One region of the Bacillus sp. P4_E1 genome, then DNA from elsewhere that is predicted to be linked to it. Evidence: riboswitches for the same ligand, from Rfam matches in the RefSeq annotation. Region 1 holds a riboswitch; each other region holds the start of a gene.

The links. Region 1 has a riboswitch for S-adenosylmethionine ahead of AC1DS7_RS08835 (Na+/H+ antiporter NhaC family protein). Riboswitches for the same ligand answer to the same signal wherever they lie in the genome.
Region 2: linked by a shared signal. The riboswitch ahead of AC1DS7_RS04495 (sugar ABC transporter substrate-binding protein) and the one ahead of AC1DS7_RS08835 (Na+/H+ antiporter NhaC family protein) in region 1 are both predicted to bind S-adenosylmethionine.
Region 3: linked by a shared signal. The riboswitch ahead of AC1DS7_RS02765 (bifunctional O-acetylhomoserine aminocarboxypropyltransferase/cysteine synthase) and the one ahead of AC1DS7_RS08835 (Na+/H+ antiporter NhaC family protein) in region 1 are both predicted to bind S-adenosylmethionine.
Region 4: linked by a shared signal. The riboswitch ahead of metK (methionine adenosyltransferase) and the one ahead of AC1DS7_RS08835 (Na+/H+ antiporter NhaC family protein) in region 1 are both predicted to bind S-adenosylmethionine.

What each region holds. Positions count from the first base shown of each region.
Region 1 covers NZ_JBFUIV010000005.1:74,163-76,367, reverse strand. The annotation lists gene AC1DS7_RS08835 (Na+/H+ antiporter NhaC family protein) at 1-817, opposite strand, end outside; SAM riboswitch class I at 912-1,017, opposite strand; gene AC1DS7_RS08830 (ribonuclease FAU-1 family protein) at 1,138-1,656, opposite strand; gene gltP (glutamate/aspartate:proton symporter GltP) at 1,725-2,205, opposite strand, start outside.
Region 2 covers NZ_JBFUIV010000003.1:25,838-28,042, forward strand. The annotation lists gene AC1DS7_RS04490 (sugar ABC transporter ATP-binding protein) at 1-264, opposite strand, end outside; gene AC1DS7_RS04495 (sugar ABC transporter substrate-binding protein) at 261-1,373, opposite strand; SAM riboswitch class I at 1,461-1,566, opposite strand; gene AC1DS7_RS04500 (NCS2 family permease) at 1,659-2,205, opposite strand, start outside.
Region 3 covers NZ_JBFUIV010000002.1:117,673-119,877, reverse strand. The annotation lists gene AC1DS7_RS02765 (bifunctional O-acetylhomoserine aminocarboxypropyltransferase/cysteine synthase) at 1-945, opposite strand, end outside; SAM riboswitch class I at 1,037-1,141, opposite strand; gene AC1DS7_RS02760 (chloride channel protein) at 1,461-2,205, shown strand, end outside.
Region 4 covers NZ_JBFUIV010000011.1:66,231-68,435, forward strand. The annotation lists gene metK (methionine adenosyltransferase) at 1-1,163, opposite strand, end outside; SAM riboswitch class I at 1,333-1,454, opposite strand; gene pckA (phosphoenolpyruvate carboxykinase (ATP)) at 1,683-2,205, shown strand, end outside.

The sequences.
Region 1 (2,205 bases):
TAAAGAAACTCTCTAACGTGTAACTTCCATCTATAAGGCCGATAGCACCTGATAATATTGTTCCACCAGTTAACACAATAAGTACATTCCAGCCAAGTAGTGCTGTAATAAGTACTCCTGCATACGGTAAAATCTTTATCCAGTCAAAACTATGGGCTTTAACTTGTGTATCACTTCCTAAAGTAATTATTACTAATAGTACAATTGTAATAATAGCGGCTGGTAATACAATTAAAAAGTTCGTTTTAAACTTATCTTTCATTTCTGTTCCTTGTGAACGAACAGCAGCAATTGTCGTATCTGAAATAAATGATAAATTATCACCAAACATCGCTCCGCCCACAACAGTAGCCATCGCAAGTGCTATTGAGATATCAGTTTGCCCACTAATACCTACAGCAATCGGTGCTAGTGCTGCAATTGTTCCCATTGAAGTTCCCATCGCTAATGAAATAAATGCCCCTATAACAAAAATTCCAGCAACGATAAATCCTGGTGGCAAAATAGATAACGCTAAGTTAACAGTGGAATCAACTCCGCCCATTCCTTTTGCTGTTTCAGAAAACGCCCCTGCAAGTACAAAAATTAATACCATAATCATAATATCAGGGTTTCCTGCACCTTTAGCAAATCGTTCTACTTTCACATTAAAGCTTTCCTTACGATTCATCACTAAAGCAATTCCTACGGCAATTGAAATTGCTACAAGTATCGGCAATTTATAGAAATCACCTGTAATAATTCCAGAACCAATAAATAGCGCCAAAAATATTCCAAGTGGTAATAACGCTAAACCATTTCCTCTCGTTTCTTTCAAAGTATCATCTCTCCCTAGTTTTCAACCTTTTCTAATGAACAACAAAAGACCTCTTCCGATGAGAAGAGGTCTTATACATCTATAAGAAACACTCTTCTCATCTTTCAAGCACATGCTTGCTGGATTTGGCACAGCACTCTGAAATCGAGTCCGCTGCCGAGGCATCGTAGGGCCAGTCCCTCCGCCTCTCTTTATAAGAAGGTTTCATATTTATTTTTTAATAATAATTTCTTTCCTAACTTTACTCGCTTACAAAACAAAAGTCAATTATTTTTTGTATAGATTTTTTTGGTAATTATACAAAAATATGAATAAACCAATCATTTTAACTTTTCGATTTCTTTATCCAATATTGAGATCCAATAAAATTTTCTATTTTTTATCGTCGCGATAATCCATTTTGTTGTATTCCATGCTAACTCATATTCTTCTTTTGTAACATCACCAATTTTATAGGCATCCTCTAACTCGTCTTCATCCAGTACATAGATCTCACCGTTCGGTAACAATACTACATCTAAATATAAATCATCAAAATAAGGTAAACCACGCTCGTCTATTTTATATTCTTTCGTCACGTCGATATAATATTGTACTAATTGTTTTTGATTGTCTAACATAGCTGTAATTGCAAAGTTTTCCCCGTTTATAAAATATTGCATCCATGTATACCCATCACCTGCAATGCAAAGCTGTTTACCATTGTATTCTTTATAACTAGGTTCTCTCACTTTTTTTATGTCCAGTATTCCTAACATTCCATCCTCTACTTGCTTAACCCTATAATCCTTCTCTATTAGTCGCTTCCACGAAGAACCGTCACCATATTTACGTTTCATTACGTCCGCTCCTCTTCTATATATAGAAAAGCCCCCACATATTATGTGAGAGCTTGTTCATATTATAATTAAGCTGCTTGACCCTTTTCAGATATCTCTTTTAAATAGGCTTGTCCTTTTTCAGCGTCATATTGACCTTCCCACTTAGACATAACTACAGCCGCTAAAGAGTTACCTACAACGTTAACTGCTGTACGAGCCATATCAAGAATACGGTCAATACCTGCAATAAACGCTAAACCTTCAGCTGGAATACCTACTGTACCAAGTGTTGCTAATAATACAACGAATGATACGCCCGGTACACCCGCGATACCTTTTGATGTAACCATTAATACAAGTAATAACGTAATTTGTTGTGTAATGGATAATTCAATACCGTACATTTGCGCTAAGAAAATTGCCGCAATTGCTTGATATAAAGTTGATCCATCTAAGTTAAATGAATAACCTGTTGGAATAACGAAAGATGTAATTGCTTTCGGACAACCGAATTTCTCCATTTTCTCCATAATTTTCGGTAAAACCGTTTCTGAACTTGCTGTAGAA
Region 2 (2,205 bases), on a different contig from region 1:
CACTTCTTGTGTTACGAAAGAAATACCATGCTTTTTTGCATCGCGTGGTGAAGTAAAGGAAATAGACTGATTATCAATTTTTATATTCCCAGCAACTGGTTGAATTTCACCAGTTGCTATTTTTAGTAAAGTACTTTTTCCTGCACCATTCATTCCTAGTAAAGCGTGAACTTTTCCTTTTTGTATGTTAATAGAAACATTTTCTAGTACAGGGGTAGAGATGTGATAAGAATGTGTAATGTTTTGAAGAGAGAATGTCATCATTTTTTCTCCTTCTCTAATTTTTTCATCCAAGGTGAATATGCATCTTTCGAGTCTCCCCAACCGTTTATATGTTTTGATAATTGATCCATCGTTATATTTTCTTGTGGCAAACTATTTTTCTTTACTAAGTAAGGTTCTAGTGAATAAATATCTGGCGTTTGTTCACCAGCGATTTTCTTGTATAAGAAACGCACTTGAACTTTACCGACTTCAGCTGGATCGGTTGCAGCCGTAGCAGTCCAAGGTGAATTTTCTTTTTGCATGAGTTGTAAATCTTCATTACTTAAGTCAATGCTGTATACTTTTATATCTGTACGACCAGCTTGTTCGAGTGCTTTGACGGCCCCCTTAGCAAACTCATCCCACGAAGCGAAAATAGCTTGTAAATCACCTTTTTTCGGATATTTTTTTAGTAAAGCCTCTACTTGTGTTTGCGTATCAAGTGGTGTGTTATTACTAGCGGTACCAAAGCGTGCAACTTCTTTTATATTTGGATAACGTTTATAAAAAGCATCAATGATAATATTGCGACGTTCCATTGGGGCAAATCCGCCAACCCATACGACGGCGATATTCCCTTGTCCATTCAAATCTTCCGCTAACGTTTTTAATGATTTCCATGCAAGACTATAGTCATCTTGATCAATAATCGTTACGCCTGGTAAGCGTAGGTCGTTATCAAATGCAACTACAGGAATATTCGCTTGTAATGCTTTTTCTACTCCGGGTTTTAGTGCTTCAGAGCGACCGTGATCAATTAAAATACCATCAACTTTTGAATTAATAGCAGTATCTAGATTTGTTGCCATTTTTGCTAAATCATTATCAGAATTGTAGACTTGCACACTGCCGCCGAATAGCTCGACTTGTTTTTTGACACCCTCAATATATTGAGAGGAAAAAGTTCCGATGGACATTTGCATAATTAATGCGATTTTTAATGGCTTTTTTACTTGGCTTGGAATTTCTGTTTGTAAATGATTTGCTGCTGTAGTAGTTTCTTTCTTCACCGTTTGTTGCTTTTGTGAAGAGATAGCATCTTGTTCATTTGTGCAAGCTGTTAATGCGAGTAAGAGAATAATGAGTACGGTGGAACATAATTTTTTCATAAAAAAATCCCTCCTAAATTAAGAAAAGAGAGGAGGGAGTGAAAATAAAAACGTCTTTTCATATAGAAAAGACGTCTTATCATATTACTCTTATCTTTCAACACAATGTGTTGTAAGAATTAGCACCGTGCCCATAAATGGGTCGGTTGCCGGGCTTCGTAGGGCTCATCCCTCCACCTGCTCTTGATAAGACATCGAATATTCAACTATTTCGAATTATTCCATAAGTGTATGCTGTTGTCAAATGTTTTTTTGTAAATAAAAAATCCCTCTTTATGAGGGATTTTAATGTGGTAAGAAAACTAATTGATAAGCGAACAAGATCCCGAATAAATACACAAGTGGGTGAACAGCACGGAATTGTCCTTTTGCCACTTTCATAAGTGGGTATGAAATAAATCCAAGTGCAATACCTGTTGAGATACTTGATGTAAGTGGCATGCTTAAGATTACTAAAAATGCTGGGAATGCTTCATCGAATGTATCCCAATCGATGTGGCGAACTGAGCCCATCATAAGACTACCAACGATAATTAGTGATGGTGCTGTAATAGCTGAAACGCCAGAAACAGCGCTCACTAACGGTCCGAAGAATGCTGCTAATGCAAATAGAACAGCTACTGTAACAGTTGTTAAACCTGTACGACCACCAGCTGCAACACCAGCAGATGATTCAATGTAAGCTGTTGATGGTGTTGTTCCGAACATAGCTCCAATTGTTGCTGAGAATGAGTCAGATAGAAGAGCTCGTCCTGCTTTTGGAAGCTTTCCATCTTTCATAAATCCACCTTGTTGTGCAACGCCAAGTAGTGTACCTGTTGTATCAAATAGT
Region 3 (2,205 bases), on a different contig from region 1:
CCATTCAATGCGATCATGATTAGCAAGCCACTTAGCAACTTCGAGAGCATTTTCACTATGACGCTCCATTCTTAAATGCAATGTTTCCAGGCCAATGTTGCTAATATATGCATTGAATGGGCTCATACAGTTTCCGTAGTCTCTTAATAACTGAACGCGTGCTTTCACAATATACGCTGCTGCTCCAAAATTTTGAACATAGCTTACGCCATGATAACTCGGGTCAGGTTCGACAAGCTCAGGGTATTTTCCATTTATCCAATCGAAGTTCCCTCCATCTATTACAATCCCGCCTAGAGAACTTGCATGGCCATCAATATATTTCGTTGTAGAATGGACAATGATATTTGCCCCATGTTCAAACGCCTGGCATAAATAAGGCGTCGCTAATGTATTATCAACGATAAAAGGTACTTCTAATTCTTTTGCTGCTGCTGAAAGTTCTTTGAAATTCAAAACGTTCATTGCTGGATTTCCTAACGACTCTGCATAAACGAGTTTTGTCTTATCATTAGCAAGTGCCGCAATTTCATCTGCCGTTAAATTAGGATTAAAGAACGTAACATCTATGCCCAGCTTTCGCAAACTCACTCCAAATAAATTAAACGTTCCTCCGTAAACAGTTGAAGAACAAAGCAAATGGTCTCCACTACTGCAAATATTTAAAACCGCAAGCATAATGGCTGCCTGCCCAGAAGCTGTTGCAACAGCCCCTACACCGCCTTCTAAATCTGATAACTTCTGCTCAAATGCAGCTAGAGTAGGATTTCCAATACGCGTATATATATATCCTTCTGCCTCTAAATTAAATAGTGCCGCTAAATCATCTGACGTATCGTATTTATACGTTGTACTTTGATAAAGTGGCAAAACACGCGGTTCACCATTTTTTGGCGTATAGCCACCTTGCACACAAATCGTTCCTTTCCCCCATGATTCTCCCATCTCTCATTCTCCTTTCTTTTATGCAAAATAAAAAACTGCCCCTTCCCTGAAAACAAGAAAGGAGCAGTTTGAAAACACGCTCTAAGGTTCTTTCTTATCTCTCAGGATTATTACCTGCAGGATTTGGCACAATTCCGTTATACGGCTGTTGCCAAGGTTTCATCGGGCCTGTCCCTCCACCTTTTCTTGATAAGACTATGCAATTACCGTTGATTTTATAGCAATAATTTCCTAATGTCAAACAGTTTTTCTGAATGTTCCAAATTAAATGTGAGGAATTTAATATAAACAATAAAAGAAATATATTCCATATTCATTTGAAAAAGACCTTTTAAAAACTCCGATCAATATATAGAATTAAATAAGTGGTTTAACCGCGTTCGTTTCAAATTTTCATGAGATTTCAATATATTGAATAAGCCAAACCCTCAAAAAGATACTATATATATTCAATTCATTTCACACTAGCACATTTAATCCTTTCTACATGAAAACTTACATAACGGAGGTACAACATGACAAATAAAAAGGACATGCACTATATACTCGTCCTATATGGCCTTCTTTTAGGCTCTATAGTAGGAGCCACGGTCTGGTTATTTTTAGTTACAATAAATATCGGAATTCACTTTATTTGGGGATACTTACCTACTATTTTCTCTTCTCCCCCTTATTACACCATTTGTGTAACAATCATCGGTGGTATCCTCGTTGGTTTCACACAAAAATACTTCGGTACATATCCACGTCTTATGCCGGAAGTGATGGTTGAATATAAAAAAACAGGTAGAATTGAATACCGTTTTGTACATAAAGCTACTTTAACTGCGATTATCGTTTTAATATTTGGAGCTAGTTTAGGACCAGAAGCTGCACTTGTTGGAATTATCGGTGGACTTTGTACATGGGTAGGAGATCGCTTTAATTTTGCTTTAAAGGGAATGAATGAACTAACAGAGGTTGGAATTGGTGCTACTTTAAGTGTAATTTTTAATGCACCATTATTCGGTTACTTAGCTCCGAATGAAAATGAGGGTGAACAAATTAACGAATTTTCTAAAGGAAAAAAAGCAATTGTATATTTAGCTACCACTTTTGCCGGTTTTTCCGTTTACTTATTACTTAGTAAACTCGATAATCGTGGATCCTTTATTGTTGATTTCGGGGAAGGGTCTCTTGCTCTTAATGAATGGGTCGCCTTTCTACCACTTGCTAGCATTGGTGCTATAGTTGGTTTCTTTTATTTCAAATTAGAATTCG
Region 4 (2,205 bases), on a different contig from region 1:
TCTGTACGTTCCCATGTAAGATCTACATCAGTACGTCCGAAGTGGCCGTAAGCTGCTGTTTGTTTGTAAATTGGGCGACGTAAGTCTAGCATTTTAATAATACCAGCTGGGCGAAGATCGAAGTTGTTACGAACTAGTTCTACTAATACGTCTTCAGATACTTTACCAGTGCCTAATGTATCAACTGAAATTGATACTGGTTGTGCTACGCCAATTGCGTATGCAAGTTGTACTTCTGCTTTGTCAGCAAGACCAGCTGCTACGATGTTTTTCGCAACATAACGAGCTGCATATGCTGCAGAACGGTCAACTTTCGTTGCATCTTTACCAGAGAATGCACCACCGCCATGGCGAGCGTATCCACCGTAAGTATCAACGATGATTTTACGTCCTGTTAAACCAGCATCACCTTGTGGTCCACCAATTACGAAGCGGCCAGTTGGGTTAATGAAGAATTTCGTTTCTCCATCCATTAATTCTGCTGGAACTACAGCTTTAATTACGTGCTCTTTTAAATCGCGATCGATTTCTTCCCACGTAACATCTGGATGATGTTGTGTAGAAATTACAATTGTATCCACACGTACAGGTTTACCATTTTCATCATACTCAACTGTAACTTGCGTTTTTCCATCCGGACGTAAGTATGATAATGTGTCATCTTTACGTACTTCAGTTAAACGACGAGCTAATTTGTGAGCAAGCGAGATTGGAAGTGGCATTAATTCTTGTGTTTCATTACATGCGAAGCCAAACATTAAACCTTGGTCTCCCGCACCAATTGCCTCAATCTCAGCGTCAGTCATTTGACCTTCGCGTGCTTCTAGTGCTTGGTCAACACCCATAGCGATGTCAGCAGATTGCTCATCGATAGATGTTAAAACTGCACAAGTTTCTGCATCGAATCCGTATTTTGCGCGTGTGTAACCAATGCCTTGAATTGTTTCACGAACGATTTTTGGAATATCTACGTAAGTAGAAGTCGTAATTTCCCCCGCTACCAATACTAAACCAGTTGTTACAGTTGTTTCACAAGCTACACGTGCATTTGCGTCCTTTGCTAAGATCGCATCTAAAATTGAATCAGAAATTTGGTCACAAATTTTATCTGGATGTCCTTCAGTTACAGACTCAGATGTGAACAGATGACGTTTTTTTGTCATGTGGTAAACCTCCCTACAGTAATTGTATATATTGTACGGAACTCATCCTTAATTTGCCACAAACTGCGACATACATTTATTCTCCCACACAAGCATACAGAAAAACCTTTCCTACTTAACATAGAGGAAAGGTTTAATTTGCTACTTGCATACTGCTTTTTGCCCTTTGCTCTTATCGTTCGAGACCGTTAGCCTCGCACAGGTTTTAGCACCTATTCACCTGTATTTACCACTACAAATGAGGTTGCTGGGCTTCATCGGGCCTGTCCCTCCGCCAGCTCGGGATAAGAGAGTATCCGTCCCAACCTATACTAAAGAAATGATATTCATTTGTCAATTAATATTCACATTTTCCTGAAAGTTTTTCTCAATACCCATAGAATGAAATATTAATAGGGAAATGATACATTCACACAAACAAAAATAAATAAATAGTATACATTATTTATATAATTGTGTTATACTATTGATGGGGATTACGAGAAATATTTCATTAAATGAAAAGGATGGTATATAAATATGAGTACTGTGAATGTCCAAATTGGTTTACATGAATTATTGAACGGAAGCAATGCACAGATTCAATTAAGTGTTCCGCAATTAGTGGAAAAAGTATTAATGCGAAACGAAGGGAAATTAACTTCTACTGGTGCCGTTTCTGCTTCAACAGGAAAATACACAGGACGTTCTCCTAAGGATAAATTTATTGTGAAGGAAGCATCGGTTGCTGACAAAATTGCTTGGGGAGCCGTGAACCAACCGATCTCTGAAGAACATTTTAATAAATTATATATAAAAGTTTTAGAATACTTAAAAGAAAAAGAAGAGTTATTCATCTTCAAAGGATTTGCTGGCGCTGATCGCAACTATCGCCTACCAATTCAAGTTGTTAACGAATATGCATGGCATAATTTGTTCGTACATCAATTATTTATTCGTCCAAATGAAGAAGAATTAGCAACTCACGAATCAGAGTTCACAATTGTTTCTGCACCAAACTTCAAAGCAGATCCAGCAATTGACGGTACAAATTCTGAAGCAT